One region of the Streptomyces sp. NPDC031445 genome, then DNA from elsewhere that is predicted to be linked to it. Evidence: predicted binding sites of a transcription regulator. Region 1 holds the regulator's gene; the other holds the start of a gene.
What was found. The regulator HrcA, encoded in region 1, represses chaperone genes, less so after heat shock. The targets are predictions, from matches to a motif close to TTNGCACTCNGNNNNNCNGAGTGCNAA.
Positions count from the first base shown of each region.

Region 2: a site for HrcA is predicted at 3,615-3,641, ahead of groES (co-chaperone GroES). Genes of this name have one in related genera too.

Region 1 covers NZ_JBVIJO010000002.1:387,307-394,625, forward strand. Annotated here, with positions in the region: gene ACZ5DC_RS08040 (VOC family protein) at 1-215, opposite strand, end outside; gene ACZ5DC_RS08045 (16S rRNA (uracil(1498)-N(3))-methyltransferase) at 230-982, opposite strand; gene ACZ5DC_RS08050 (nitronate monooxygenase) at 979-2,052, opposite strand; gene dnaJ (molecular chaperone DnaJ) at 2,153-3,289, opposite strand; gene hrcA (heat-inducible transcriptional repressor HrcA) at 3,290-4,306, opposite strand; gene ACZ5DC_RS08065 (MBL fold metallo-hydrolase) at 4,468-5,190, shown strand; gene ACZ5DC_RS08070 (DUF3097 domain-containing protein) at 5,259-6,074, shown strand; gene ACZ5DC_RS08075 (Uma2 family endonuclease) at 6,052-6,630, opposite strand; gene hemW (radical SAM family heme chaperone HemW) at 6,730-7,319, opposite strand, start outside.
Region 2 covers NZ_JBVIJO010000004.1:205,585-212,903, forward strand. Annotated here, with positions in the region: gene ACZ5DC_RS13720 (RNA polymerase sigma factor) at 1-522, shown strand, start outside; gene ACZ5DC_RS13725 (THUMP-like domain-containing protein) at 526-1,692, opposite strand; gene ACZ5DC_RS13730 (polysaccharide deacetylase family protein) at 1,783-2,700, shown strand; gene ACZ5DC_RS13735 (polysaccharide deacetylase family protein) at 2,697-3,509, shown strand; gene groES (co-chaperone GroES) at 3,790-4,098, shown strand; gene groL (chaperonin GroEL) at 4,217-5,845, shown strand; gene ACZ5DC_RS13750 (DUF3293 domain-containing protein) at 5,959-6,510, opposite strand; gene ACZ5DC_RS13755 (ester cyclase) at 6,650-7,319, opposite strand, start outside.

The sequences.
Region 1 (7,319 bases):
CGGTGGCCGGTGGCGGTGTCGCCCAGCCCGGCCAGCACCCCGGCCATCATCGCGCGGTCCTGGAGCGCGATCCCGGCCGAGCCGGCGTGCGGGCCGAACTTCTCGTACGGCCCCTGCGCCGCGCCGGACTGCGGCTCGAGGCCGAGGACGTCGGCGTAGAAGCGGTAGCAGGCGGCGAAGTCGGTCACCAGGAGCCGGACCTGGACGAGTTCCACGGTGTCTCCAGGGGTCAGGACCAGCGGCCGGTGCGGCCCAGCAGCAGGGCCACGGCGGCGGTGCCGGCGGTGGAGGTGCGCAGGACGCTGGGGCCGAGGACGCAGGCCCTCGCGCCCGCCTCCTCGAAGAGCGCCAACTCGTCCCGTGACACACCGCCTTCGGGACCCACGACCAGGACGATCTCCCCCTCGGTGGGGAGTTCGGCGGTGGCCAGCGGCTCGCTGACGTGGTCGAAGTCGGAGTGGAGCACGGCGGCGAAGTCCGCCGCGGCGAGCAGCGCGGCGACCTGCTTGGTGGACGCCAGGTCCGCGACCTCGGGAAAGCGCAGCCGGCGGGACTGCTTGCCGGCCTCCCGCGCGGTGGCACGCCACTTGGCGAGCGCCTTCAGCCCCCGCTCGCCCTTCCACTGGGTGATGCACCGCGCGGCCTGCCAGGGCACGATCGCGTCGACGCCGGTCTCCGTCATCGTCTCCACGGCCAGCTCGCCCCGGTCGCCCTTGGGCAGCGCCTGGACGACGGTGATACGGGGGCGGGGCTCGGGCTCCACCGGGAACTCGAACGGCTCGACCACCAGGTGGTCCTTCCCCGACACGCCGACGACGACCCCGGCCGCGCCCCGGCCCCTGCCGTCGGTGAGCACCACGTTCTCGCCCGGCTGCAACCGCCGTACGGAGACCGCGTGCCGTCCCTCGGGGCCCTGGACGTCGACGACCGAGCCGGGGCCCACGCCCTCCAGGGTGTCGACGACGAACACCGGCGCGGTCATCGGGGGCCCCCGGCCGACAACGCTGTCCGGGCCTCGGCGAGTTCGGCCGCCAGCACCTCCACCAGCCGGCCCGCGGGCAGTTCCCGGGCCATCCGGTGGCCCTGCCCGGCCCACATCGCCATGCCCTGCGCGTCCTCGGCCTTGGCGGCGGCCTTGCGCAGCGGCGCGGTGAGGTGGTGGACCTCGGGGTAGGCGGCGGGGGCGTACCGGCCGTGCTCGCGCAGGAAGCGGTTGACCAGCGCGCGGGCCGGGCGGCCGGTGAAGGCGCGGGTCAGCTCGGTGCGCGGGAACAGCGGGTCGGTCAGCGCCCGCTTGTGCAGGGGGTGCGCGCCGGACTCGTGGGCGGCGACGAACGCGGTGCCCAGCTGGGCCGCGCTCGCGCCCGCGGCGAGGACGGCGGCGATCTGGCCGCCGCGCATGACGCCGCCGGCGGCGACGACCGGGATGCGCACGGCCTCGCGGACCTGCGCGAGCAGCGACAGCAGGCCGACGCCGGCGCCGTCGTTCTCGGGGAGGTCGCGGTGGGTGCCCTGGTGTCCGCCGGCCTCCACGCCCTGAGCGATCACCGCGTCGGCCCCGGCCCGCTCGACCGCGCGGGCCTCCTCGGCGGTGGTGGCGGTGACCAGGGTGAAGGTGCCGGCGCGGTGGAGCTTGTCGAACACCTCGCGCGGCGGCACCCCGAAGTGGAAGGAGACCACCGGCACCGGGTCGTCGAGCAGGACGGCGAGCTTGGCGTCGTAGCCGTCGTCCCGGCCGCTGTCCGGGTCGCCCAGCTCGGTCTCGTACCAGGCGGCCTCGCCGGCCAGCTGGTGCGCGTAGAGGTCGACGGCCCCGGACTCCGCGTGCTCGGGCTGCGGCATGAAGAGGTTCACGCCGAAGGGGCGGCTCGTGAGCCCGCGCAGCTGCTTGATGTCCTGGTACATGCCGTCGGCTGTCTTGTACCCGGCGGCGAGGAACCCGAGGCCGCCGGCCTCGGAGACGGCGGCGGCGAGCTGCGGGACGGAGACACCGCCCGCCATGGGGGCCTGCACGATCGGGTGGGGGAAGAGATCGGTCAGCGCGGAGGACATGAGCGCATGTTGTCACGTCCTTCGGACAAGTCCGAATCCGGGCATCCACCGGCACATGCCCACGGCATACGGGGTGCCGGGGCACCCCGTCCGTCACCGCTCAGCGCCCGTTGAACGCATCCTTCAGCCGCGAGAACAGCCCCTGCTGACCCGGCTGGAACTGGCCCTGGGGCCGTTCCTCGCCGCGCAGCTTGGCCAGCTCGCGCAACAGCCGCTCCTGCTCCGGGTCCAGCTTGGTCGGCGTCGTCACCTCGACGTGCACGACCAGGTCGCCCCGGCCGCCGCCGCGCAGATGCGTGACGCCCCGGCTGTGCAGCGGGATCGACTGGCCGGACTGGGTGCCGGGCCGGATGTCGACCTCCTCCAGGCCGTCCAGCGTCTCCAGCGGCACCTTCGTGCCGAGGGCCGCCGCCGTCATCGGGATCGTGACCGTGCAGTGCAGGTCGTCGCCGCGCCGCTGGAACCTCGGGTGCGGCAGCTCGTGGATCTCGACGTACAGGTCGCCGGCCGGGCCGCCGCCGGGGCCGACCTCGCCCTCGCCGGCGAGCTGGATGCGCGTGCCGTTGTCGACGCCGGCCGGGATCTTCACGGTCAGCGTCCGCCGCGAGCGCACCCGGCCGTCGCCGGCGCACTCCGGGCACGGCGTCGGGACGACCGTGCCGAAGCCCTGGCACTGCGGGCACGGCCGCGAGGTCATGACCTGGCCCAGGAAGGACCGGGTGACCTGGGAGACCTCGCCCCGGCCGCGGCACATGTCACACGTCTGGGCGGACGTGCCGGGCGCCGCGCCCTCGCCGTTGCAGGTGTTGCAGACGACGGCCGTGTCGACCTGGATGTCCTTGGTGGTCCCGAAGGCCGCCTCGTCCAGCTCGACCTCGATCCGGATCATCGCGTCCTGGCCGCGCCGGGTGCGCGAGCGCGGCCCGCGCTGCGACGCCGTACCGAAGAACGCGTCCATGATGTCGGAGAAGTTGCCGAAGCCGCCGGCCCCGAAGCCGCCCGCGCCCGCGCCGCCCGACTGGGAGAGCGGGTCGCCGCCGAGGTCGTAGACCTGCTTCTTCTGCGGGTCCGACAGCACCTCGTAAGCGGCGTTGATCTCCTTGAACCGCTCCTGGGTCTTCGGGTCCGGGTTGACGTCCGGGTGCAGCTCGCGCGCGAGCCTGCGGAACGCCTTCTTGATCTCATCCTGCGACGCGTCGCGGCGCACGCCGAGAACGGCGTAATAGTCCGTGGCCACTTACGACTCCGCCAGGATCTGTCCGACGTACCGTGCCACTGCGCGTACCGCTCCCATCGTTCCCGGGTAGTCCATGCGGGTCGGTCCGACCACGCCGAGCTTGGCAACCGCCTCGCCGCCCGAACCGTAGCCGACCGACACGACGGAGGTGGAGTTGAGTCCCTCATGGGCGTTCTCGTGCCCGATGCGCACGGTCACGCCCGGATCCTTCGCCTCGCCGAGGAGCTTGAGGAGCACGACCTGCTCCTCCAGGGCCTCCAGGACGGGCCGGATCGTGAGGGGGAAGTCATGGCCGAAGCGGGTCAGATTGGCGGTGCCGCCGATCATCAACCGCTCCTCGTTCTCTTCCACGAGTGTCTCCAGAAGAGTGGAGAGCACCGTGGAGACCGTACCGCGGTCCTCCGGCTCGAAGGCGTCCGGGAGGTCCTCGACCAGTTTCGGCACGTCCGTGAACCGGCGACCGGCGACCCGGCTGTTGAGCCGCGCCCGCAGGTCCGCCAGCGAGCCCTCGCCGAACGGCGCCGGGCAGTCGACCATCCGCTGCTCGACCCGGCCGGTGTCCGTGATCAGCACGAGCATCACGCGCGCGGGGGCCAACGACAGCAGCTCCACGTGCCGGACGGTGGACCGGGTCAGGGACGGGTACTGCACGACGGCGACCTGCCGGGTGAGCTGCGCGAGCAGCCGCACGGTCCGCGCCACGACGTCGTCGAGGTCGACGGCGCCCTCCAGGAAGTTCTGGATCGCCCGCCGCTCGGGCCCGCTCATCGGCTTGACGCCCGCGAGCTTGTCCACGAACAGCCGGTAGCCCTTGTCGGTGGGGATCCGTCCCGCGCTGGTGTGCGGCTGGGCGATGTACCCCTCGTCCTCCAGGGCCGCCATGTCGTTGCGGACGGTCGCCGGGGACACGCCGAGGTTGTGCCGCTCGGTGAGCGCCTTGGAACCGACCGGCTCCTCGGTGCCCACGTAGTCCTGGACGATGGCGCGCAGTACCTGAAGCCTGCGTTCACTCAGCATTCGCGCGCACCTCCAGCACGTCGTCCCCTCGTCCGCTCGGGTCGTCCGCCTGGCACTCCACCCATGCGAGTGCCAGCGTTCCCCGGCCAGTGTACGGCTGCCGGGTACACCCTGGGCAAGGTCGGGCCGCCGTACCGGCTCGTACCGCTAGCGTCGCGGGTATGACCGTGACTTGGGAAGAGCTGGGGTGGCAGCGGCTGGCCGCGGGGGTGGGCCGGTGCCGGCTGCCGGGCTGGGACTGCACGGCGGGGCTGGTCCTCGGGGAGGGTACGGCCCTGCTCGTGGACGCCGGTTCCAGCCTCGCGGAGGGGGTCCGGCTGCGCGGGCGGGCCGAGGCGCTGGCGGGCGGCCGTGTGACCCATCTCGCGCTCACCCATCCCCACTTCGACCACGTCTTCGGCGCCGCCGCCCTCGCCGGGGCGGAGGTGTACGGGGCGGTGGGACTGGACGCGGTGTTCGCGTACGAGCGCGCGGACCTGCGGCTGGACGCGATCCGCAACGGGCTGCCGGTGGCCGACGCCGACGAGGCGGTGGACGCGCTGGTCCCGCCCCGCCACGCGGTCTCCGGCGAGTGGACGCTGGACCTCGGCGGCGGCCGCCAGGCACTGCTGGCCAACGTGGGCCCCGGCCACACGGCGCACGACCTGGCCGTCCTGGTCCCGGGCGATCCGGAGGTGGTGTTCTGCGGCGACCTGGTGGAGGAGTCCGGCGAACCGCAGGCGGGCCCCGACGCGGTCCCGTCCCGCTGGCCGGACGCGCTCGACCGGCTGCTGGCGCTCGGCGGCGAGGACGCACTGTACGTGCCCGGTCACGGAGCGGTGGTGGACGCGGGGTTCGTCCGCCGTCAACGCGACGCCCTGGCAACGCGGTTCGGCGTGATCTGAGCGGCTCTTCGCGGCCGGCCCCGGCGTGTCGTACGCCTCACCGCACGGCTTCTCCTATCGTCATCCGAATGCGCCAGTACACCTCCGACCTGACCCCACCCTGGAAGAAGCCCAAGCCCGTGCCGGAGGTCCCGGCCGAGCCGGGTCTGGTGGTGGAGGAGCCCGGCACCGGGTTCTGCGGCGCGGTGATCCGCTGCGAGGCGGGCACGGTGACCCTGGAGGACCGCTTCGGCAAGCACCGCGTGTTCCCGCTGGAGCCGCGCGGCTTCCTGCTGGAGGGCCGCGTGGTGACGCTGGTCCGCCCCGCCTCCCCGGCGCCGGTACGCCCCGCCCGGACGGCGTCCGGCTCGGTCGCCGTCCCCCAGGCACGCGCGCGCGTGGCCCGCGCCGGACGCATCTACGTGGAGGGCCGGCACGACGCCGAGCTCGTCGAGAAGGTGTGGGGCGACGACCTGCGGATCGAGGGCGTGGTCGTGGAGTACCTGGAGGGCGTCGACGACCTCCCGTCGATCGTGGAGTCCTTCGCTCCCGGCCCGGACGCGCGCCTGGGCGTCCTGGTGGACCACCTGCTGCCCGGCACGAAGGAGTGGCGCATCGCGCAGTCGGTGACCAGCGAGCACGCGCTGGTGGTCGGCCACCCGTTCATCGACATCTGGCAGGCGGTGAAGCCGGCGTCGCTGGGCATCGGGGCGTGGCCGGCGGTGCCGAAGGGGCAGGACTGGAAGACGGGCGTGTGCCGGGCGCTGGGCTGGCCGGCGGAGAACACCGGGGCGGTGTGGCAGGCGATCCTGAAGCGGGTGGGGTCCTACAAGGACCTGGAGCCGGAGCTGCTGGGGCGCGTGGAGGAGCTGATCGACTTCGTCACGGGTAGCGGTGGGGCCTGACGTCGGGGAACGTCCCGAACTCGGTGGTGTCGAGTTCGAGTCCGAGAGCCTCCAACGGGACCGGATCGCCGAACTTCACGATCTCCTGGCTCAGATAGTCGGCGTCCTCTCCGTGGCCCGACGGCTTCGTCATGAGAACGCACTGGGCCATGATCGGGTCGACGACGAGGTAGGCGGGGATCCCCCCCGCCGCGTAGATCGAGCGCTTGACCACGTAATCCTGGTGGACGCTGTACTTGGAGACGACCTCCAGCACCATCGTGATCAGCCGACCGGGCAACAGCCGTCCCGAACTCGGCAGGACATCGGGTGAGAGGACCACCAGATCCGGCACCGGTTCGCTCGACTCACCGGCGATGTCGACGTCCTGGGTCTGGAGGGGGTACCACCGCTCAAGGGGCATCTGCCGCTGTGTGTGCAGCACGATCAGGTTGTGCACCAGATCGGGGCCGGCCGTCATCACGATGACTCCTCGGAGAAGCTCGGCCTTGACGCCCTCGGGAGGCTCGAACTCGTCGAGGTACCTGGCCATCCCACGCTCGTCCACAGCGGTCATCTCCGTGGCCTCCACATCCGCCGCGTCCTGTCGGCGGCAGCCTACGAACCAGGTTAGGGACCGAACCGGCGTTCCGGGTGGATTCACCCGCCGGGGTGATCAGTCCACCAGGTCCCGCACCACCGCGTCCGCCAGCAGCCGCCCGCGCAGGGTCAGCGCGGCCCGGCCCTGCTCGTACGGCCCCTCCTTCAGGAGCCCGTCCGCCAGCGCGCGCCGGGAGGCCGCGAGCCCCTCCTCCCTCAGCAGGGACAACGGGACCCCTTCCCGCAGCCGCAGCTCCAGCAGGACGCGCTCCACGCGCCGGTCCTCGTCGGACAGCAGCTCCCGGCCCGCGCCCGGCGACTTCCCCGACGCCAGCGCCGCCGCGTACGCGCCCGGATGCTTGACGTTCCACCAGCGGACCCCGCCCACGTGCGAGTGGGCCCCGGGGCCCGCGCCCCACCAGTCGGCGCCGCGCCAGTACAGCTCGTTGTGCAGGCAGCGGCCCGCCTCGGAAGTGGCCCAGTTGGAGACCTCGTACCAGTCGAAGCCCGCCGCGCTCAGCATCTCCTCGGCGATCAGGTACCGGTCGGCGTGGACGTCGTCGTCGGTCATCGGGATCTCGCCCCGGCGGATCCGGCGGGCGAGCTGGGTGCCCTCCTCCACGATGAGCGCGTAGGCGCTGATGTGGTCGGGTCCGGCGCCCAGGG
Region 2 (7,319 bases), on a different contig from region 1:
CAGGCGTCCCGCGCCGCCGCCCGCACCGGCCCCGACGGCACACCGGTGCTGCTGGAGGACCAGGACCGCCGCCGCTGGAACCGCATGCTCATCGCCCGTGGCATCCGCGCCCTCGACCGCGCCGGGGCCACCGCGAGCGGCCCCCCGGGCCCGTACACCCTCCAGGCGGCCATCGCCGCGTGCCACGCACGCGCGTACACCTACGAGGAGACGGACTGGCACGCCATCGCCACCCTGTACGGCCTGCTGGCCGTCCGCGCGCCGTCCCCGGTGGTCGAGCTGAACCGCGCGGTCGCCGTGTCGATGGCCGACGGCCCGGCGGCGGGCCTGGAGCTGGTGGACGCCGTGGCCGCCGCGCCCGCGCTGCGCGACTACCACCTGCTGCCCAGTGTCCGCGGTGATCTCCTGGCCCGCCTCGGCCGCGCCGCCGAGGCCCGTGAGGAGTTCCTGCGGGCGGCGGCGCTGACCCGCAACGAGAGGGAGCGGCGGCTGCTGCGGGACCGGGCGCGCGCCTCCCGCTGAGCGTCAGCCGAGCGGGCGGCCGATCAGCATCGTCGGCGCCCCGGCGACACGGGTGAGGAAGACGGTGGCCGCGTTCGGCCCCTGCGGTCTCACCTTCCGGCGCAGCTCCTCCGGCTCGACCGCCGAGCCGCGCTTCTTCACGGTCAGCGTGCCGACCTCGCGCTCCCGCAGCAGGGCCTTGAGCCTCTTGACGTTGAACGGGAGCTGGTCGGTGATCTCGTAACCGGTGGCGTACGGCGTGGGCCGGGCCTCGTCGGCGGTGACGTACGCGATGGTGGGGTCCAGGAGCCCCCCACCGACCTCCTCGGCCACCTCCGCGACCAGGTGCGCGCGGATCACGGCGCCGTCCGGCTCGTACAGGTACCGCCCCACCGGCCGGACTCCCGGATCGGGCAGCCCGCGGCCGAGCAGCGTGCGCGGACCCGGCAGCAGCGTGGCCCGCACCGCGCCCGGCGCCCCGGTCCCGAACCACAGCACCGCCTCCTTCACGTCGCCGCCGTCGGAGATCCACTCGGCCTCGGCCGCGGCCGGGACCACCTCGTGCGGGATGCCCGGGGCGATCTTCAGTGCGGCGCGGGGTGCCGTGAGGGCCGTCCCGACCGCCCAGGACAGCGGCGGCGAGTACGCCTCCGGATCGAAGAGCCGGCCGCGCGCGCCCCGGCGCGCCGGGTCCACGAACACCGCGTCGTACCCGGCGGTGTCCACCTCCGTCACATCGGCCTCGCGCACCTCGATCAGGCCCGCCAGCCCCAGCGCCTCCGCGTTCGCCCGTGCCACCGCCGCCGTCAGCGGGTCCCGGTCCACGGCCAGCACCCGGATTCCGGCCCGCGCCAGCGCGATGGCGTCCCCGCCGATCCCGCAGCACAGGTCGGCGACGGAGGCCACGCCCAGCTCCTTCAGCCGCCCGGCCCGGTACGCCGCCACGGAGGCCCGCGTCGACTGCTCGACCCCGTTGGGCGTGAAGAACATGCGCCCGGCGTCCCCGGCCCCGAACTTCGCCACCGCCCGCTGCCGCAGCCGGGCCTGGCCGAGCGCCGCCGACACCAGCTCGGCCGGGTGGTCGCGGCGCAGCCGGGTGGCCACGGCCAGCTCCTGTGCGGGCTCGGTGTCGCGCACCTCGTCGAGGAGGGCGCGGCCTTCGGGGGTGAGGAGCAGAGCGAGGTCGTTCACCGGGACATTGTGGGCCAGTCGGTGGATGGTGCGCCTCCGGCGGCGGTGTCGCCCGGGGTCGCGGGCCGGGGCCTGGGAGGATCCGGCACCATGCGAGCAGTAGTACAAAATGACAAAAGTCGGACTCATTTCCGGCGGCTGGCCCTCGGCGGCGGAGCCGCCACGCTGGCCGCCGCCGCCCTGCTCTCCGGCTGCGCCGGACCCGAGTCCGTGCGCACCGCGTCCGGTCACGGTGGCCCCGCCCAGCCCCAGCCCCAGGACCCGGCGGCGCGCCGGGCCGCCGAACACGCCCGGCTGGCCGCCGCCGCCCGGCGCTGGGGGCTGGACCAGGTCCCGCTCACGCCCCCGCCGCCCCCCGCGGCCAAGCCGAGGATCACCGCCCGCGACGGGTTCGAGGTGGACCACCAGGAGGACTGGCACCTGCCCCCCGTCTTCACCACGGTCCCCACCCGGGACAAGGTCGTGTTCCTGACGATCGACGACGGCGCCGAGAAGGACCCGCGGTTCCTCGCCATGATGCGCGAGCTCAAGGTCCCGTACACCGCGTTCCTCAGCGACTACCTGGTCAAGGACGACTACGCCTACTTCCGCAAGATGCGGTCCTACGGCAACACCCTCAACAACCACACCCTGCACCACCCCTACCTGCCGGGCCTGTCCTACGAGGAGCAGAAGGACGAGATCTGCGGCATGCAGGCCATCATGAAGAAGCAGTTCGGCAAGGCCCCCACCGTCTTCCGTCCCCCCTACGGCAACTACAACCAGGACACCCTGGTCGCCGCGAAGGAATGCGGCATCAAGTACGCGCCGATCTGGAACGAGGAGGTCTTCGTCGACCACTGGGAGTACCGCGAGGACGACCAGCGGCTGCGCCGCGGCGACATCGTCCTCACCCACTTCCGCGGCCGGGACGACTGGGACGGCACGATGGTGGACGACATGCGCCGCTTCCTGAACAAGGTCACGCGCGAGGGCTACGCCGTGGCCCGCCTGGAGGACTACCTGTGAGGCGGGCTCGGGGCCCGGCCGCGGTCCTCGCCGCGGCCCTGCTCCTGACGGGCTGCGCCCAGTCCGTCGACCCCATCGAACGCCTCGGCAAGAAGGCCGCCGAAGGGGTACGCCCGCACGGCACCGCCCCCGACCACCGCTACCGCGCCTGGGGGCTGACCCGGCCCCTCGCCCGCTCCCCGGTGCACCCGGCCCGCCCGCTCGCCGAGCGCACCGGGGCCGGCGCCCCGCTCCCCGTGGTCGACCGCGTCCCCACCCGCGACCCGGTCGTCTTCCTCACCTACGACGACGGCGCCGAGCGGGACCCCCGCTTCGTCGACATGGTCCGCGAACTGAGGCTCCCGGTCACCCTGTTCCTCACCGACAGCGTCGCCGCCCCCGGCTACCCGTACTTCGCCCGCCTGCGCGCCCTCGGCGCCGGCATCGCGAACCACACCGTCGACCACCGGGCCCCGGCCGGACTGCCGTCCGCCGGCCAGCGCGCCGAGATCTGCGGCCAGCAGGACCGCCTCCGCGCCGCCCTCGGCGTCCGCCCCCGGCTCTTCCGCCCGCCCTACGGCTCCTACGACCGCACCACCCTGCGCGCGGCGGCCGGCTGCGGCATCTCCGCGCTCGTCCTGTGGCGTGCCGCCCTGACCCCGGCCGGCCTCACCTACACCCACGGCGCCCACCACCTCCGCCCCGGCGACATCGTCCTGGTGGGCCCCGACGAGTCGAGGAGGCCGGCGCTGTGGGAACGGACGGTACGGGTGCTGACGGAGGCCCAGGGGAGAGGGCTGACGGCGGGCTTCCTGGAGGACTACGTGTGAGGTCCGGCCTGTCCGGCGCCGGACAGACGGCGGGTCCGGGGGCGGCGGCGACCCCCCGGGGCGGCGGCCCTCGCGTCGCGAATCCGGCCGACGCGCCGCGGGCAATTGGCACTCCGCTTGACCGAGTGCTAATCGCGGTCATAGTCTCGGGTCTGGCACTCCCCCCTGGAGAGTGCCAGACAAACGCGACGGGCAGGTCCGGCACCCGCGACGACGGATCGACCTGGTCGCCACCTCAGACAGTTAACCCCGTGAGATCTCCGAAGGGGGAGGTCGGATCGTGACGACCGCCAGCTCCAAGGTTGCCATCAAGCCGCTCGAGGACCGCATCGTGGTCCAGCCGCTGGACGCCGAGCAGACCACGGCCTCTGGCCTGGTCATCCCGGACACCGCGAAGGAGAAGCCCCAGGAGGGCGCCGTCCTCGCCGTGGGCCCGGGCCGGTTCGAGAACGGCGAGCGTCTGCCGCTCGACGTCAAGGTCGGCGACGTCGTCCTCTACAGCAAGTACGGCGGCACCGAGGTGAAGTACAACGGCGACGAGTACCTCGTCCTCTCGGCTCGCGACGTCCTCGCGATCATCGAGAAGTAATCACCTCAAGCGACTCTCTGCTTGAAGCTGCGCCCCTGGCCCCCCGCGATCGATATGAAGCCGGGCGCCCGGGGCGCGGCGTTTTCACCCACAGATTTCCGAGAGGGCTCCCGCTGCCATGGCGAAGATCCTGAAGTTCGACGAGGACGCCCGTCGCGCCCTTGAGCGCGGCGTCAACAAGCTTGCCGACACCGTCAAGGTGACGATCGGCCCCCGCGGCCGCAACGTCGTCATCGACAAGAAGTTCGGCGCCCCGACCATCACCAACGACGGTGTCACGATCGCCCGCGAGGTCGAGATCGAGGACCCGTACGAGAACCTCGGCGCGCAGCTGGTGAAGGAGGTGGCGACCAAGACCAACGACATCGCGGGTGACGGCACCACCACCGCCACCGTCCTCGCCCAGGCGCTGGTGCGCGAGGGCCTGAAGAACGTCGCCGCCGGCGCCTCCCCGGCCGCCCTGAAGAAGGGCATCGACGCCGCCGTCAAGGCCGTCTCCGAGGAGCTGCTCGCCTCGGCCCGCCCGATCGACGAGAAGTCCGACATCGCCGCCGTCGCCGCGCTGTCCGCCCAGGACCAGCAGGTCGGCGAGCTGATCGCCGAGGCCATGGACAAGGTCGGCAAGGACGGTGTCATCACCGTCGAGGAGTCCAACACCTTCGGTCTGGAGCTGGACTTCACCGAGGGCATGGCCTTCGACAAGGGCTACCTGTCGCCGTACTTCGTGACGGACCAGGAGCGCATGGAGGCCGTCCTGGAGGACCCGTACATCCTCATCAACCAGGGCAAGATCTCCGCCATCGCCGACCTGCTGCCGCTGCTGGAGAAGGTCATCCAGGCCGGCTCCTCCAAGCCGCTGCTGATCATCGCCGAGGACGTCGAGGGCGAGGCCCTGTCGACCCTGGTCGTCAACAAGATCCGCGGCACCTTCAACGCCGTCGCGGTGAAGGCCCCCGGCTTCGGCGACCGCCGCAAGGCGATGCTCCAGGACATGGCCGTCCTCACCGGCGCCACCGTCATCTCCGAGGAGGTCGGCCTCAAGCTCGACCAGGTCGGCACCGACGTGCTCGGCTCCGCCCGCCGCGTCACCGTCACCAAGGACGACACCACGATCGTCGACGGCGCCGGCAAGTCCGAGGACGTGCAGGGCCGCATCGCCCAGATCAAGGCCGAGATCGAGACCACCGACTCCGACTGGGACCGCGAGAAGCTCCAGGAGCGCCTCGCGAAGCTGGCCGGCGGCGTGTGCGTGATCAAGGTCGGCGCCGCCACCGAGGTGGAGCTGAAGGAGAAGAAGCACCGTCTGGAGGACGCCATCTCCGCGACCCGCGCCGCGGTCGAGGAGGGCATCGTCTCCGGTGGTGGCTCCGCCCTGGTCCACGCCTCCAAGGTGCTCGACGGCAACCTCGACAAGTCCGGCGACGAGGCCACCGGTGTCGCCGTGGTCCGCAACGCCGTGGTCGAGCCGCTGCGCTGGATCGGCGAGAACGCCGGCCAGGAGGGCTACGTCATCGTGTCCAAGGTCAAGGACCTGGACAAGGGGCAGGGCTACAACGCCGCCACCGGCGAGTACGGCGACCTGATCAAGGCCGGCGTCATCGACCCGGTCAAGGTCACCCGCTCCGCCCTGGAGAACGCCGCCTCCATCGCCTCCCTGCTGCTCACGACCGAGACCCTGGTCGTCGAGAAGAAGGAAGAGGAGCCGGAGGCCGCGGGCCACGGCCACAGCCACGGCCACGCCCACTGAGCCCGGCGCTGAGCTGAACCACGTGCCCGGTACCCCCTCGGGGGGTGCCGGGCACCGTGCGTCGCGGCGGCAGGGCGGACCGGCCGGTATCGGCGCCGCCCCCGCCCCCTCCTCTACATGCCCCGCTCGTCCTCACACACGTGGGTGAAGCCGCGGGGCAGCTCGTGCGGCCCGGCCAGACCGGCCCTCGCGTGGTCCTCCCCGGAGACCGCCCATCCGCCGGCCGCCACGGCACCGGTGGCGCAGGCCAGGACGCGCCACTCGCGGGGAGTCCAGGCGAAGACCGCGTCCTGGCCGAAGCGGCGGCCGAGGTCGCGCGCCGCGGTGTCGCTCAGGCCGACGACGGCCACGCTCTCCTCGCGGTGCGGGCCGCGTACGTCGCCTCCCTGCGCGGGCCACCAGGTGAGCCTCCGCCGGCGGACGTCGTCGAGCAGCAGGCGCTGGGCGCGGGCGTTGGCGTCGGCCGGCGCGGTACGGCCGAGGGGATTCCACGCGGTGATCACATGAATGGTGGCGCCGTGGGCCGGTGCCGGGAAGCGACCCTCGACCGTGCCCGAAGGACGCGGTCGCACGCGGAGGGTGCGGTCCCCGAAACGGATGTCGACCACTGCCGTGCGGTAAAGGTCCCAGTTGAGGGGCGTACCGGCTGCGTCACCGCTGTGCACAAGGGCCTCCTGGAACGAAGACCCCCTTACACGTCGTGCAGGGAGATCGGGGCTCGCCCCCACACGGAAGCGGGGGCAGGATGCGCAAGATGCCATGATCCGCGCTCCGGGGCAAGGGGCTGCGACGGCCGGGGAACGCCTACTGCTCCAACGCGTCGAGCGCCCCCAGCTGCTGCATCAGCCCCAGCTGGTCGTGCTGCCACCACAGCTCGGCGATCTTGCCGCCGTCGCCGAACCGGAACAGCGTCATCCCGGTCATGGTGACCTGGTTGCCGGTCGGCGCGATCCCCAGGAAATCGCCCTGGTGCGCGGCGTACCAGGTCCACCGCGCGCAGGACCGGTCGCCCTGGCTGAGCACGTCCTCCACCGTGAACGCGAAGTCGAAGGCGCCGCGCCACATCCGGAACTCGGCGCGGACGTTGTCCAGCCCGATGGTGTCCTGCGGGTTCATCGGGTCGTGGCTGTGGACGTCCTCTTCCAGCAGGTCGTTGAGCGGCGGCAGGTCACCCTCGGCGCACAGCGCCTCGAAGAACCCGCGCACCACGCCCTCGGGCAGGCTCTCGTCCCGCACGACGTCCAGGTCGACGAACGTCGGCATCTCGTCGCACAGGGCCACCAGCCCCCGGAAGATCCGGTCCGTCTCCGGGAGGTTCGAGTTCCGCATCGCGTCCTCGTACGACGGGAACTCCAGCACTTCGACGACGTGCGACGCGTCCGACCGGTCCGTGCCGACCACCGCGTGCGTCGCCGTCCGCTTCCCCTTGGTCTGCTGGACCCAGTCGTCCATGAGCCGGTTCATCTCGTCCAGC